Regions from separate parts of the Vibrio sp. JZG10 genome, predicted to be linked through region 2. Evidence: predicted binding sites of a transcription regulator. Region 2 holds the regulator's gene; the other holds the start of a gene.
What was found. Region 2 encodes CRP, which controls carbon source genes, mostly activating them, when cyclic AMP is high. Its sites were predicted from a motif close to TGTGANNNNNNTCACA; they were not measured.
Positions count from the first base shown of each region.

Region 1: the regulator CRP is predicted to act here: its motif matches at 5,569-5,584, upstream of udp (uridine phosphorylase).

Region 1 covers NZ_JBSUGE010000021.1:67,974-76,337, reverse strand. Annotated here, with positions in the region: gene ACWYVB_RS19865 (diguanylate cyclase) at 1-1,043, shown strand, start outside; RNA gene ffs (signal recognition particle sRNA small type) at 1,181-1,277, shown strand; gene ACWYVB_RS19855 (RNA methyltransferase) at 1,486-2,220, shown strand; gene ACWYVB_RS19850 (CBS domain-containing protein) at 2,469-2,888, shown strand; gene ACWYVB_RS19845 (zinc/cadmium/mercury/lead-transporting ATPase) at 3,067-5,373, shown strand; gene udp (uridine phosphorylase) at 5,680-6,438, shown strand; gene ACWYVB_RS19835 (DUF1887 family protein) at 6,595-7,755, opposite strand; gene ACWYVB_RS19830 (methyl-accepting chemotaxis protein) at 7,919-8,364, opposite strand, start outside.
Region 2 covers NZ_JBSUGE010000030.1:13,757-22,120, reverse strand. Annotated here, with positions in the region: gene ACWYVB_RS22405 (aspartate aminotransferase family protein) at 1-560, shown strand, start outside; gene astA (arginine N-succinyltransferase) at 670-1,689, shown strand; gene astD (succinylglutamate-semialdehyde dehydrogenase) at 1,718-3,175, shown strand; gene ACWYVB_RS22390 (DUF1338 domain-containing protein) at 3,425-4,216, shown strand; gene crp (cAMP-activated global transcriptional regulator CRP) at 4,362-4,994, opposite strand; gene ACWYVB_RS22380 (phosphoribulokinase) at 5,235-6,104, opposite strand; gene ACWYVB_RS22375 (YheU family protein) at 6,229-6,441, opposite strand; gene ACWYVB_RS22370 (hydrolase) at 6,475-7,482, opposite strand; gene ACWYVB_RS22365 (TIGR02444 family protein) at 7,570-8,058, opposite strand; gene ACWYVB_RS22360 (ABC transporter ATP-binding protein) at 8,055-8,364, opposite strand, start outside.

The sequences.
Region 1 (8,364 bases), on a different contig from region 2:
AGCGACATGAATTTAGTTACTTTCCCAAGCCCCATTACTCACCAGCATCCGTTATGGTCAAGCGTTTAGGTTACAAGCCGAACACTTACTCTCATGTGTCACAGTTGATCTCTGAGCGGATTGGCGTGGTTGCGGACGACTTTTTCGACCAAATGATGACGCAACTTTTACCGCTAAAAGAGCTGAAACGTTATCGTACCCAACAAGAACTCATTCAGGGTTTATTGAATGAAGAGGTCGATTACATTCCGATGGATACCGCGATGCTCAACCACTTTTTACGTCTGAGCGAGTTGGTTCCGATAGAGCAGGACACGGCGATTGGTGAGTTTTACCAGTCACAACTTTCTGTTGGATTGGTGGCGAACGAGAAAGGTGCCATGCTTGCTCCTTTTTTCAGTCGAGCGATAGCGATGTTGGAAGTTGATAAGATCATTGCCCAGTACGACCTGCGCCCAGATTGGCGTACCGCGCTTGAATATGAGGTTCGGCTGGCGACGCAAACACAGGCTGTGTTTGTCTTTGTATTGTTGTTTGCGATTTGCGTTTCGCTTTATCTTTACCGTCAATCGAATACCGACAATTTAACGGGGTTAAGAAATCGCCGCGCGTTGCAAGTAAAACACCGAAAAGGCGTAAACAAAGAGCTATCCATACTTTACTTGGATATTAACCACTTCAAACGAATCAATGATACGTACGGTCACCGTGCTGGTGATGAGGTGTTGCAATTATTGGCGCTAAAAATTCATTATGTATGGTCAGGAAAAAGTTACCGGATAGGGGGAGATGAGTTCATACTGTTGGGCTATCCGACTCAAGCAGAATTAAATAGGGCAATGAAAGAGCTCAGCAGAATTGATGTAAAAGGCAAACTGTGTAGTGAGTTAGAGTCTGTGGGTATCTCTATCGGTGTCTCTGCAAAAAGAGAACAGCACATGAGCTTAGAGCAAGCCATGCATTTAGCTGATGAAGATATGTATTCAAGTAAGCAGTCAACACGCCGTTATCCTTCTTCGCATCGTTACGTGGCTCAATCATAGAGGAATGAATTGATCGAGTTTTGTCCAAACGGTAATGAAATGACGAAATTCAAGGCTTTTGCTCTTGCATTATGAGGGCTGATACTGAATAATCGCCCCATCGATTGAGGCAAGTCCTCTCGAAAAGAATTATGGGGCTCTGGTCCTCTCGCAACAATAGCTCGTGAACTCGGTCAGGTCCGGAAGGAAGCAGCCGCAGCGGGTGACTTGTGTGCCGGGATGTGGCTGGGGTCCCACCCTTTAAAAGCCCTGCGTATATCGCAGGGCTTTTTTCGTTTTTGAACCCTCTTTTACTGCGTTTGCTCTTCAAAGTCTTCTGATGAATCAAGTTTCTTGAGGTTATTTAGGTATAATTTATAATCTCACGCGCTTGATACCGAACTGTCGTGAAGATTGTTTCGAGTACATTCGCCGAATAACCATTTTCACCTGGGATACTTTAATGATTTCAAAAAACCAATTAAAACTGCTTCGTGCTTTAGGTCAAAAGAAACAGCGTAAAGCGCATGGCTTATTCCTAGTTCAGGGTGAAAAGAACGTTTTAGAGCTGGCAAGCAGTTCATTAAAGGTGAAGCATGTCTTCGCAACCGAGGCATTTCTCGAACAAAACGCTAGTGCGCTAAGTGGTTTTGATTGCATTGAAGCATCGCTTGACGACCTGACCAAAGCGAGCACTCTCGTGAGCAATAACGCGGCCATTGCAGTGGTTGAAATCCCGAGTGTAAAAGTGCCTCAAGCAAAAGGCTTGATGATTGCGCTAGATGGTGTATCTGACCCAGGTAATCTAGGAACGATTATTCGTGTCGCAGACTGGTATGGCATCAAGCACATTATTGCGAGTACAGATTGTGCTGATCCGTATAACCCTAAGACGATCAGCGCGACCATGGGCAGTTTTGGCCGCGTACAAGTGAGTCTGGTTGATTTGCCAAGTTACTTAGAAGAAGCCAATTTGCCAGTTTATGGCGCGTTTCTGGAAGGGGAGAGCGTTCATAAAACGGAATTCGCTGCTGAAGGTATTTTGTTGATGGGCAGCGAGTCCCACGGCGTACGTGAAGAAGCTGCGAAGCTCGTGACAAATAAGATCACGATTCCGGCATTTGGTGGTGCTGAGTCGCTGAATGTCGCAATGGCAACCGGTATTATTTTAGACAATATGCGTCGACATCATTGTTAATGTAACTATGCGCCAATATTGAAGCCAGTCAATTTGACTGGCTTTGTTGTATTTACCACCTGTTAAAAATGAGCCCATTTGCAAGTTGTACTCAATTAAACAACAGTGAATGCCGATGATGACTTAATTTTGATTCAGATCAATAGGCTGCACCTATAAATAAAATTACTCATTTCCATTTAGTAAATTCAGGAAATTAGGCGACACTTATCTAAAGGCCGCAATAAAATGCCCTTAAGGAGATAAGAATGCATTCATTAAAAGTAAAAGATTACATGACGTTGCAAGCGGTGACCTTCACTAAAGATATGTCACTTTCGGCTGCTTTGAATAAAGTCATGCAAAGCGTCACATTAGGTGGCCCCGTCATTGATGAGAATGAAAAGGTAGTTGGATTCTTATCAGAACAAGACTTGTTAGATAAATTGGTGAAAGCGAGTTATCACTGCCAAGACACGCATACCGTTCAAGAGTGTATGCATGACGATGTTTTATCTGTTTCTCCAGACATGTCAGTGATTGAGTTGGCTGACATGATGAAGATTGGTAAGCCAAAAATGTATCCAGTGGTTGACGGTAAAGGTAAATTGGTTGGCGTTATCACTAGGCGAGATGTGCTGCGCGCCATCGGGATGACTTTAAATGAGTGTTTTAAGCATCCAGTTTAACCTTTTTGATCAAATATCATAGGTGCTTGATTTTAAATAAGTCATTTGGAAAGACGCTTCGGCGTCTTTTTTATTTTCAATCGACGAGTTTTTAAAAAATCACCTTGACCTTGGAGCTAGCTCTAAGGTTTATCCTTAGTCATAGGCAAAGAGCCTACACCAATAAGGAAAATAAATTATGTGTACGAAACATCAAGGTTGCCAATCTAGCAAAATCAAAACTGCGGTGCCGCTTGGCGCGAGCGAGTCGTGCTGCGCACCAGTGAAATCTTCACTCAATATTTCTCAAGCTGGCGTAGAAGTGTCCGAAAGTTCATGTTGCAGCGGAGGGAGCTGTAGCGCCGACCCTGGTGAGGAAGAAGAGCCCTCAAGGGAGAATGATTCCTCAATTCGAAACTCGTGGCTTGTGTCAGGTATGGATTGCCCTTCATGTGCGCAAAAGCTTGAGAAGGCTATTACGTCTTTGGAAGGTGTTAACCAAGCAAAAGTCTTATTTGCAACAGAAAAACTGGTTGTCGATTTTGACGATCGCGAGCTGACCTCTACGATAGAGCATACAGCCCAACAAACAGGTTTTCCGCTTTCTTTACTCGATGCTCCAAAACCAAATACCGCAACGAAGGGCTGGCGTGGGGTAGTAAAAGACAACATTCAAATTCTCTCTATTGCTAGTGCGATGGTTGTCGCGGCAATAATTTCTAAGATCGATCCTCAAATAAGCACTTGGTTATTCACGTTGACCTGTTTACTGGGTTTATACCCAATTGCGCTTAAAGCGTTCAAGTTGGCGCGTAGCGGTACGCCTTTTGCGATTGAAACGTTAATGAGTGTGGCAGCGATCGGCGCTTTATATTTAGGTGAAACCGCTGAAGCGGCAATGGTGTTATTGCTTTTCCTTATTGGTGAAAAGTTAGAAGCATATGCATCATCCCGCGCTCGAAGTGGTGTCCAAGCGCTAATGGACTTAGTCCCAGAAAATTCAATTTTAATTGTTGATGGTGAGCGTAAAGAGGTGCCTGCAGCTCAGCTTAAGCCGGGGGATATTATAGAAGTTGCACCCGGTGGTCGTTTGCCAGCGGATGGTGTGTTGCAAGATGCGCTTGCAAGTTTTGACGAAAGCGCGTTAACGGGAGAATCCGTTCCCGTTGAGCACCAAACGGGTAGCAAAGTGATGGCCGGGGCTGTAGTTGTCGATAAAGTCGTTCGTTTACAGGTGACTTCTCGTCAAGGCGAGAATGCGATTGACCGAATTCTCCATTTGATTGAAGAAGCAGAATCTCGTAAGGCACCATTAGAACGTTTTCTGGATAAATTCAGCCGTTGGTATACGCCGCTGATGATGTTGGTGTCCTTGATGGTTATCGTCACGCCACCACTGTTGTTTGCTCAACCATGGGAAACGTGGATTTATCGAGGACTTGCCCTGTTACTGATCGCCTGTCCGTGTGCGTTGGTTATTTCAACGCCTGCAGCGATTACTTCTGGCTTGGCGGCTGCGGCGAAGCGGGGGGCATTAATCAAAGGTGGTGCGGCGCTTGAGTTGCTTGGTAATGTGGAGTCCGTCGCATTTGATAAAACCGGTACATTGACGCAAGGTAAGCCGCAGGTGACCGACGTCTTTGCTTTTGATGTAGATGAAGACAAGTTACTTAGCCTGACAGCCTCAATCGAAGTTGGCTCAAGCCATCCTCTCGCGGTTTCTTTAGTTAATAAAGTGCAACAGCAGGGGCTTCCTATTCCTGAAGCGCTAGATAAAACCGCGCAAGTGGGCTCTGGTGTCACTGGTTACGTCGATGGGAAAATAGTCCAAGTAGTCACGCCTTCTAAGGCCGATTTCCCATTTTCTCAAGAAACCGAAGAGCGAGTGGTGACGTTGGAACAACAAGGTAAAACGGTTGTCATTGTGCGTTATGATTACGAGGTCATTGGCGTGATTGCATGGCAAGATACATTGCGCCCAGATGCCCAAGAAGCTATCGCTACGTTGAAGGATCTTGGGATAACGTCGGTGATGCTAACCGGTGACAACCCGAGAAGTGCTGAAGCAATGGCGACCAGAATAGGCTTGGATTATAAAGCAAGCTTATTACCAGCAGATAAAGTGCATTACGTCGAGAAACTATCACAGCAACACACCGTTGCAATGGTGGGAGATGGTATTAATGATGCGCCAGCGATGAAAGCTTCGAGTATCGGTATTGCGATGGGAGGCGGTACGGATGTTGCGCTGGAAACGGCCGACGCGGCATTAACGCACAATCGTCTGATTGAGTTACCTGCCATGATAGAACTATCGCGTGCGACGTTAAGCAATATTCGTCAGAATGTTGCGTTAGCGCTTGGTTTGAAAGGCGTTTTCTTGGTGACAAGTTTACTGGGCATTACGGGTCTATGGGTGGCAGTATTAGCCGACAGCGGCGCAACTGCACTGGTTACGTTAAATGCGTTGAGATTGCTCCGTTTTGAGTCCAAGCAGGCCAAGTGACCTACCTAACTAGCTAATAAAAAGCCCGAGGCATTCGTGTCTCGGGCTTTTTTAACCGTATCGACGAAATCTAATAAGATGTTTTAGTTTGTTTTTGAAATCACGCATCGCTATGCAACAAAATGAGCCAAACTCCCCAAAAGTGTGATCATTGCTTGTTTTGGGTGAAATTATAGTTTCATTACATTTTCTCATTGTGATTGTGATCACTCTATGTTGGTGGAAGGTTCGCTACAGTGCATTTGTACCCAATAACTGATTAATGAGCTTATTGTTCATAAAATAAGCCACAATAAGGAGCGACTTATGTCTCAAGCTGTATTTCATTTAGGTGTTACTGAAGCTGATCTTAATGGTGCGACTCTAGCCATCATTCCTGGTGATCCAGCGCGCGTTCAAAAAATCGCAGAACAAATGGAAAACCCAGTATTTCTAGCAAGTCACCGTGAATACACGCTATACCGTGCCGAATTAGACGGTAAACCTGTTGTGGTTTGCTCTACAGGTATTGGTGGCCCTTCTACCTCTATCGCAGTTGAGGAACTCGCGCAGCTTGGTGTTCGTACTTTCCTACGTGTGGGTACAACTGGTGCAATTCAACCGCATGTAAACGTAGGTGACATGATCGTAACGACGGGGTCAGTTCGCCTTGACGGTGCGAGCCTGCACTTTGCGCCAATGGAATTCCCAGCAGTTGCTGACTTTGAAGTAGCAACTGCAATGAAAGCGGCAGTAGAAGAGTCTGGCGCTGCGGTTCACATGGGTGTGACGGCTTCAAGTGATACGTTCTACCCAGGTCAAGAGCGCTACGACACGTTCTCTGGTCGCGTTGTTAAGCGTTTCCAAGGTTCTATGCAAGAATGGCAAGACATGGGCGTACTTAACTTTGAGATGGAGTCTGCAACATTGCTAACAATGTGTGCGAGCTCTGGTCTAAAAGCAGGTTGTGTGGCGGGTGTAATCATCAACCGTACACAAAAAGAGATTCCAGATTATTCAACTCTGAAAGAGACGGAAGCTCGTTCAATTAAGGTGGTAGTAGAAGCAGCGCGTAAAATGCTGTAAGCCGCGATAATTGGCATTTTAAACAAACGGAAAAACCAGAGGCACGCCTCTGGTTTTTTTCTACCTATCTAAACCCACACTTAAAAATTAGGTATGAAAAAAGCAGCCTGTAACGCTGCTTTTGATCATTTTGAATTCTAGTTCTTATCACTGATACTAGATCTCGTCCGAGCCGCCTGCGTCTTTAAACCAAGCCGTTAGGTGCGTTCTTAAATCTTTAAGCTCATCAGGGCCAATCAGAGCTAGCCCCAAATCTTCTGCACGAGTAATGTCATTGTGACGAAGCGGTCGGAAGCTCACCAGCATTGCACGTGCTTGTAAACCACCTAGTAGATCTCTGAGGGATTCTAGCTTGTACAAGGTGTCATCGCCGTCATCTCGCATGCCTTTGGTTTTACACTCAATGATGTGGAGCTTGTTGTTTACCACTGTTGCAACATCCAACTCATTGCGTACTTCACTTTCACCAAGTTTGCGATAAACCTGAACATTCAAAGAGCGATCTTGAATCGTCGGCATCGTATCTTGAATTTGCTTGACCGTGCTGTGTACCAGAGTCTCTAACCATTCACCGTTTGAAAAGCGGCGTGCATCTTCATCTGCAAACGTTAGAACGCCATTCTCATAAGTGGCGATTTGCGCTTCCACTAAGTCCGAAAGCAGCATGTTGAGCTCACGGTAGCCTTGTTGCTTTTCAGAAAGCTCCACATCAAGTTTTTGCTCTTTGCGGCATGTGGTTGCAAGGTAGTTAAGAGTCGCTAAGCCTGGACCAAGTTCAAGCGCATTTGAGGCCCAGCGTTCACCAAGTTCATACAGTTTTTTATCAAGAAGAGGAGGTAAATCAACGTGGTGGAACTCGCCGCGTGCGCCGAAGATAGTGAGGTAGTCAGCAATCGTAATGTGGTCTTCGACTTGAGTATCTTCTTTGCCATCTGGGTATAACCAGCAAAGCTTATCGCTACTTGGCTCAACCACAAAAATTGGCCAGCGATAGGTACGGAAAACCTCGTACACAGACAATAAGCGATGACGAAGACCGCAACTGGCGTTCAATTTCACATCTTCGCCGCGCTTATGGAGATCTTTTGCCAGTTTTTGAATCGCTTGTTTGATCAGCGAAGTATTGACGGCGGATGGGATTTCAAAAAATTCGGAAGTAATGTCTCGTTGCTCTAAAACGGCACTCAGTCGGTCAAATATATCTAACTGGCTCTTGTCTCCGATGAAGACGATATGTGTGCTTAGCGTACGATTATCTAATAGAGGAGTGACCAATCTCACTGGGTCTTGGTCGATAATACCAACATGAACAGCCATAGATTTTCCTTTTTATGAGGCCGCTCGAAAAGAGATGTGCAAGGGGATGAGCTGGCCATATTAATCATATGTAGACATGGCTGATAAAAAACAAGGGCGACTTAACAAAAAGTCGCCCTTATACAGTTGATTGCACTAATTAATGCTCAAATTTATAAATTATTTATAACTTAAAGCGGTGAACCAATTCATTCTGCTGATGAGCCAAGTGAGTCAGGGATTCACTGGTCTGTGCGATGCTCGACATAGCTTGGAAGCTTTCATCGGCGATACTATTGATATCTTCAATACTGCGTGCAATGTCTGCTGAGGTTTCACTTTGCTCTGCTGCCGCTTGCGAAATATGCGTACTCATTTGGCTGATTTCGATGATTAGCGCTTGAATCTCTTCCATTGAGCTGTTCGCTTTTGATGCTTGCTCAACAGACATCTCCATATCGCTCATACAGCTTTGTATTACTTGATTTGCTGACTGAGAGCTGGATTGCAGATTACTGATCATCGATTCAATTTCAGTGGTGGACTGAGTGGTTCTGGATGCAAGCACACGCACCTCATCGGCCACTACCGCAAAGCCGCGACCTTGTTCGCCAGCGCGAGCCGCTTCAA
Region 2 (8,364 bases):
ACAACGCGCTACTGATCTTCGATGAAGTGCAAACCGGTAATGGTCGTACAGGTAACTTCTACGCTTACCAAGGTTTAGGTATTACACCTGATATTCTAAGCACCGCGAAATCACTTGGTGGCGGTTTCCCAATCGGTGCAATGTTGACTACTGCAAAATTAGCAGAGCACATGAAAGTCGGTACGCACGGTTCAACATACGGCGGTAACCCACTCGCGTGTGCTGTAGCAGAAGCAGTTGTGAACGAAGTTACTAAGCCTGAAGTGTTGGCTGGTGTGCTAGAACGCGAAGCGATGTTCCGCGAAGGTCTAGAGAAGATCAACGCGAAGTACAACATCTTCTCAGAAGTGCGCGGTCAAGGCCTATTGCTTGGCGCTGCACTGAATGAAGAATGGCAAGGCCGCGCACGTGATGTTCTCGTCGCTGCAGGCAAACAAGGTCTAATGGTATTGGTTGCGGGTGCCAATGTCGTACGTTTCACACCATCACTCGTTATCACACAACAAGAAATTGAAGAAGGCTTGGCGAAACTGGATAAAGCGATCGCGACTTTAGTTTAAGCGCGATATCAGTTTCAACGTCAACGCAGACACCCCCGTCAAGGATCTCTGATGGGGGAATTGTTCCTACAATATAGTTAGGATCTTCTTGCATCTGGAGGGAGTATTGATGCTAGTAGTTCGCCCTATCGCGATGTCGGATTATGACGCGCTGCACACTTGTGCGGTGGAGTCTGGTCACGGATTTACATCTCTACCGGTTAACGAAGAACTGTTAACCAATCGAATCAAACACTCAGAGTACAGCTTTGGTAAGCCAGATGTGGCAGAACCAGGTGATGAAGGCTACCTGATGGTCGGCTTTGACTCTGAAACGGGTGAGGTTGCGGGTACCACCGGAATCGAAGCATCTATCGGCTGGGATGTCCCATTTTACTCGTATCACATTAGTAAAGTGGTGCACTCGTCACCAAAGCTTGGCGTCAATAATGTCGTCAAACTGCTTACTTTTGGTAACAACTACACGGGTAACAGCGAAATTTGTACCTTGTTCTTGCGTGAGAAATTCCGCCAAGGTCTGAATGGTCGTCTCATGTCGAAGTGTCGTTTCCTCATGATGGCTGAGCACCCAGAGCGTTTCTCTGAAACGATCTTTGCGGAGATGCGTGGTGTTTCAGACGACGCAGGCAACTCGCCGTTCTGGCAATGGTTACAAGAGCATTTCTTCTCCATCGATTTCACGCTTGCGGATTACCTGACAGGTATCGGCAAGAAAGGCTTTATTGCTGACTTAATGCCGAAGCTGCCTATTTACATCAACCTGTTGAGTCCAGAAGCGCAAGCTGTCATTGGCCAAGTGCATGACAATACTCGCCCAGCATTAAAGCTGCTTGAGCGTGAAGGCTTCACTAACCGTGGTTACGTGGATATTTTCGATGCGGGTCCAACCGTTGAATGTGACTTACGCAATATTGAATCGGTACGTCACTCGTTCCGTGCGCAAGTGAAAATTGCACAACATAGCAGTACGCAAGACTTCTTGATGTGCAACTCATCGTTCGAAAACTTCCGCGCAGCAGTCACCAAAGCGGCGTATGACGCTGAAACACAAAGCGTCATGATCGCACCAGACGTTGCGGATGCACTTTTGGTTGAGGAAGGGGATTTTGTTCGCCTTCTTCCGCAGTAACAGACGACAGAATTTAAGGATAGAAACAATGACACATTGGATTGCAGGTGAATGGGTACAAGGTCAGGGTGAAGCATTTACGTCTCTGTCACCTTACAACCAAGAAGTGATCTGGCAAGGCAACGGTGCAACGGCAGAGCAGGTGAATCAAGCGGTATCTGCAGCGCGTGAAGCGTTTATTGACTGGAAAAAACGCCCATTTGCAGAGCGTGAAGCGATCGTGTTGGCTTTTGCTGAGAAAGTAAAAGAGAACAGCGAAAAAATCGCCGAAGTCATTGCCAAAGAAACTGGTAAGCCAATTTGGGAAACGCGCACTGAAGCAGCGGCAATGGCAGGTAAAATTGCAATCTCTATTCGTGCTTACCATGACCGCACCGGTGAAGCGAGCCGTGAAGCGGCGGGCAATCAAATTGTGTTGCGTCATCGCCCACTGGGCGTGATGGCGGTATTTGGGCCATATAACTTCCCTGGTCACCTACCAAATGGTCACATTGTGCCTGCGTTACTAGCGGGTAACACCGTTGTGTTCAAGCCATCCGAGCAAACGCCTTGGACTGGCGAGCTAGCTATGAAACTTTGGGAAGAAGCAGGTCTGCCGAAAGGCGTGATCAACCTTGTCCAAGGTGCGAAAGAAACCGGTATTGCGCTTGCTGATGCGAAAGGCATTGATGGCGTACTGTTCACGGGCAGCGCGAACACGGGGCATGTATTGCACCGTCAATTTGCGGGTCAACCAGACAAGATGTTAGCACTAGAAATGGGTGGTAATAACCCGATGGTGATCTCTGATAAATATGGTGATTTGGATGCCACGGTGTACACCATCATCCAGTCAGCGTTTATCAGTGCTGGTCAACGTTGTACGTGTGCTCGTCGTTTGTACGTGCCATTGGGTGAGAAAGGTGATGCGCTCATCACGAAACTGGTTGAAGCGACGAAGAATATTCGCGTAGACCAACCATTTGCAGAGCCTGCGCCATTTATGGGGCCGCAAATCTCCGTTGCCGCAGCCAAGTTCATTCTCGATGCACAAGCGAACCTTCAATCACTTGGTGGTGAAAGCTTGATTGAAGCTAAAGCAGGAGAGGCGGCGTTTGTTTCTCCGGGCATTATTGATGTAACGGACATTGCTGAGCTACCAGATGAAGAGTACTTCGGTCCACTTCTGCAAGTGGTGCGTTACGAAGGGCTAGAAAAAGCCGTAGAACTGGCGAACGACACGCGCTTTGGTCTCTCTGCTGGTTTAGTTTCAACTGACGACCAAGAATGGGAATACTTCGTTGACCATATTCGTGCAGGGATCGTGAACCGTAACCGCCAGCTCACAGGTGCAAGTGGTGATGCGCCATTTGGTGGCCCTGGTGCGTCAGGTAACCTACGTCCAAGCGCTTATTACGCAGCAGACTACTGTGCGTACCCGATGGCATCAATGGAAGGTCAAGAGACTATCTTGCCTGCAACATTAAGCCCAGGTGTGGCGCTATAAGTTTTAATAACAGAGTCGCAACCATGTATTGCGGCTCACCTTGCCGGCGAATCATTTAGGTATGGGTTGTAGTGATCGTTGGCAGAACACGGAAAGTGAGCAAAGACTCGGAAAAGCGTGTTGACTGACTGGCATTTACCGTCACAGGTTGATGGCTGCTCGTTCATTATTCTGGACAACTTTTCGTTGTGAACGAGCAGTCAACTTCCGCTTACCTTTTAACTCTACATCTCGTAACAAGGAGTCGTTATGACGCCCGATGTGTTATTTGAATCGCTATGGCAAGATTACATTCAACGTCTTTGCCCTTCTGCTGCGAAAGTACATCAGCTGCTTCAAGAAGATGAGCCTCTGATTAATGATCATATAGCTTTACGTACCTTCAATATTGCGCCTCTTGGTATCGAAACCTTAGCTAAACCATTTGTAGCCATTGGCTACCAGGCATGTGGTGACTACGTTTTCGAAAGTAAAAAGTTGGTTGCTAAACACTATGAGCACCCTGATCCGAAGCAACCTAAAGTCTTTATTAGTGAGCTAAAAGTTGAGGAGTGTTCACCTGAGCTGCAAGAGATTGTGAAAAAGCTGGTGGCACAAGTCGATGCAGGCAAGCTGAACGATAGCGCATTCTTACATGGTGGACGCTTGTGGGATTTAAGCTTTGCTGACTACCAAACGTTGGCTAAAGAAAGTGAGTATGCATCATGGTTGGCTGCGCATGGTTACGGCGCAAACCACTTCACGGTGAGCGTTAACCAGCTCAATGAATACGAAGAAGTGAAGCAAGTAAACGATCACTTACGTACGGCCGGATTTACCATTAATGAAAACGGCGGGGAAGTGAAGGGCACTCCTGAGGTGCTGCTAGAACAATCATCGACCATGGCGGATAAAGTGGCGGTTCGCTTTAGCGAAGGCACTGAAATTATCCCTGGTGGCTTTTACGAGTTTGCTAAGCGCTACCCGATGGAAAACGGTGAGCTGTACCCAGGTTTTGTGGCGGCTTCAGCGGACAAAATCTTTGAAAGTACGAATGGTTAACTTTTAGGGTTAACCTTTCGGCTAATCAACTTGCTCATTAGTCTTTTGTTGCTCTGAGCTCAATGTGGTTACAAGACAAATAAAAAGCCACCAATGTCGCCATTGGTGGCTTTTATAATTTTGTTCGCGTCACTCTGGTTTGAGATTAACGAGTACCGTAAACCACGATAGTTTTACCGTGCGCAGAGATTAAGTTCTGCTCTTCTAACATTTTCAAGATACGACCTACTGTCTCACGAGAACAGCCAACGATTTGACCGATTTCTTGACGAGTGATCTTGATTTGCATGCCGTCTGGGTGAGTCATTGCGTCTGGTTGTTTTGCAAGGTTCAGAAGCGTCTGAGCGATACGACCAGTTACGTCTAGGAACGCCAGGTCACCCACTTTTTGGCTAGTTACTTGAAGACGACGAGCCATCTGCGCAGAAAGGCGCATTAGGATGTCTGGGTTTACTTGGATAAGCTGACGGAATTTCTTGAAAGAAATTTCAGCAACTTCACAAGGAGATTTAGCACGAACCCAAGCTGTGCGCTCTTGGTCTTCCTCGAATAGACCAAGTTCACCAATAAAGTCTCCTTGGTTTAGGTAAGAAAGGATCATCTCCTTACCTTCTTCGTCTTTGATAAGAACCGCAACAGAACCTTTAACGATGTAGTACAAAGTTTCTGCCTTTTCGCCCGCGTGAATTAGCGTGCTCTTTGAAGGGTACTTATGAATATGACAGTGTGAAAGAAACCACTCTAATGTTGGGTCGGTTTGAGGTTTACCTAGAACCATAATATCTCACTTCCTCTGCAGGGTACGCTTGCGCTATCCATATTTTAGCTAAGCCTGAATTAGGCCTACTAGAATAAGAGCACTTTTTATATGCTGCAAGCTCTCTTGTGTTTCGGTAAGAAATAGTATCCTTTTTCGAAAACGATTTCTTGATTTTAATCGTGCCATGATTGAGATTTTGTAAGCAAAACTGTGCACATGATCACGGTATGAAAAGTAAACATCTTCGCAGGCAGGTTTTTAGCCAATTTTCCCTGTTTCGATGAGCTGTTGTAGGATAGGCCGAACTATGAGCTCCATTGCAAAGCTCATCTTACCGCCTGGTACGACAATCGTGTTGTGGCGTGACATGAATGAGCCATCAATCATAGCCAGGAGATATGGGAAGTCGACTTTCTTTATCCCACGCAAGCGAATAACGACAAAGCTCTCATCCAGGCTTGGGATACCTTTCGCGTTAAGTGGGTTAGAGGTATCGACCGTTGGGACGCGCTGAAAGTTAATATGAGTGCGAGAAAATTGTGGTGTGATGTAGTTAAGATAATCGTCCATCGAGCGCACGATAGAATCCATTACTGCTTCTCGTGAATGACCGCGGTCACGAGTATCACGCACAAACTTTTGGATCCACTCTAAGTTTACGATTGGTACCATACCAATCAAGAAATCCACATGTTGCGCGACATTAACATCGCCATCCACAACACCGCCGTGCAAGCCTTCATAGAAGAGAACGTCACTGTTCTCCGGTAAGTCCTGCCATGGTGTGAAGGTACCAGGCATTTGATTATAAGGTACGGCCTCGTCAAAGGTGTGTAGGTAGCGACGTACGCTGCCTGCGCCATCGTGACCATATTTACGGAAAAACTCTTCCAATCCTGGAAAGTCATTAGCTTGAGGGCCAAAGTAGCTAATGTGTCGACCTTGCTCGCGCGCTTTACGGATTTCTATATCCATTTCAGGGCGAGTAAAGCGATGGAAGCTGTCGCCTTCAACCCATGCGGGTTTAACGTTCATCATATTGAACATCTTACGGAAGGCTTCAGATGTAGTGGTCGTGCCGGCACCAGATGAACCAGTAACCGCAATAATTGGGTGTTTAGCTGACATGACAAACCTTGTCGAAAATTACTTACCTGTAATGTGCAGTAGGCTGCTACTGCACGGTCGATAACCCACTATAGCACGTAACAATGCCTTGTCATTGAGTGGGGTACGGTAAAATGTGAAGGTTCTAAAATTTTGTTTTTACCTGAATATCGACGGTTTCGTGCAGTTCAGAGAACACGATAACCGCTTCGCCTTTTTCTAATTGAGTTTTTACTTGATCCACTTTGTCTTGCAAAGAAACCTCGACGGTTCCGTAATCCGTGCCTTCACGTAAGACGAATTCACGAATTAAGTTTTCCAATGTTTCTGGCGCAATGTCTTGCCATGGAATGATCATAAATACCTCGAACTTTTATGATGAGCGGCTAGTTTACTGCTTTCGCTGCTTGGATACAGCAGAAAGGTAATCTGCGGCAATACTTTCGTAATACGCTGGCAGCGCTTCTTCCAACCAAAATTTCGGCTTGAGCGCTGAACCTGTAAGGAAACCAACATGCCCACCGTGCTCAAAGAGACGGTAATCAATATTATCTGGCAGAACAAATTTCGGGATCACATCGTCGGTCATGAATGGATCGTCTTTGGCGTGAATGATCAGTGTCGGTAGCGTGATCTGTTGTAATTTACTTAAGCCAGAACATTGATCGTAATAATCTTGTGCGTCTTTAAAACCGTGCAGTGGTGCCGTGATCAAATCATCGAATTCATACAATCGTGTGACACGTTTTATTGAGTTGTAGGACAAAGCGAGCTCGCCATGCAACAAGTGATGTTTTTGCAATGCGTTGCGTTTGAGCGAAGAGAGTAGGTAACGGCGATATACTTTCGAAAAGCCTTGTTCAATACGGTTCGCACACGCTGCTAGGTCCAAAGGCGCTGAGATAATGGTCGCCGCGTTCAAAATGGGGTGGTCTTTGTATTGGGCTAAATAATTCGCCAACATGTTACCGCCAAGAGAAATACCAACCGCAACTTTGGGGTTATCAGGAAAGCGTTGCTCAAGGTGCTCTAAGAAGTGGCGAGCGTCAGTCACTTCACCAGAATGATAGGCGCGAGCTTTCTTGTTTGGCTTACCGCTACAACCGCGGAAATGCATCATCACCGACAGCCATCCGGATTGAGCAAATGCATTCATTAGGCCATTGGCGTAAGGGCTATAGAAGCAGCCTTCTAGTCCATGAAATAAAACAAAAATCGGCTTTTTTTGCGCAGGTTCTTGGGTTGGGTCCTCGCTCCATGCGAGATCGAGAAAATCGCCATCGGATGTATCGAGGGTTTGCCAAATCGGCGTAAACAACGCTTTTTTGCGAATAAAGCGCGGTAAAAGCGTTTGAAGATGCGGGTTTTTGATCCCGGCGGCTGCGAAAAATTGTGTCATACCTAACTGCTCTTATGCGGTTCTTCGGTGTCAGTTGAAGAACTTATTAATATAATCCTTTATAAAGATTATAGGTATTCTACAGATTTATGGGCGTTTTGGTGGGTGAATGTTTGGCACCGGAATAGCAAAGGCCTGTTGCAAATGCTCACCACCAAGTTGACGACAGTATCTCAGCGTGAGTGGGGCGCCATCATTTTTGACCAGCGTGAGCGAGTTAATGCAGTTCACCAAATCCGCTTGTTGCTGCTTTTCTAGTTGCAGCTCAAACTGCAAGGTTTCACGATATAAAGCGTCATTGACTTGAGACTTAAGATGGCGACGTAAGTCGCGAAAAGAGTGCAGTAAGGTTTCGCTTCGGCCCAGACAGCTTTGTACCAGAGGCCAGTCTTTTTCTTGGAAAATGAGTTGCTGCTCATCGAGCCATCTGAGCAGCAGGAGTAGGTTCACGTTGCCGTGATAATTGTTCTGCAATGATAAACACGCTTCTTTCACTTCTCGCACACCATAAAACTGCAGACTGAACTGCCAAAGGTGTTCTAGGGTGAGTGTGTATTCAGCGTGTTGATTACTCATTGATTAAACTCTAGCTCCATCTGCTCCAGTTCTTCCTGAGCAGACATCCATTCCATTTCAATTTCTTCGAGCTCTGCCTTACTAGAAGCTTGAAGAGCCAGCACTTGGTTAAGTTTAGCTTTATTTTCGGCTTCATACAGTGAGTTATCTGCCAATTGTTCTTCAGCTTCGGCCAGTGCAGCACCTAACTTATCCATTTTATTTTCTAATTGTGTCAGCGTTTTGCGAATTGGCGCCGTCTGCTTACGAAATTCTGCATCGCGACGTTTCTGCTCTTTTTTCGCTGCCGCGCTGTTGGCGCTATCT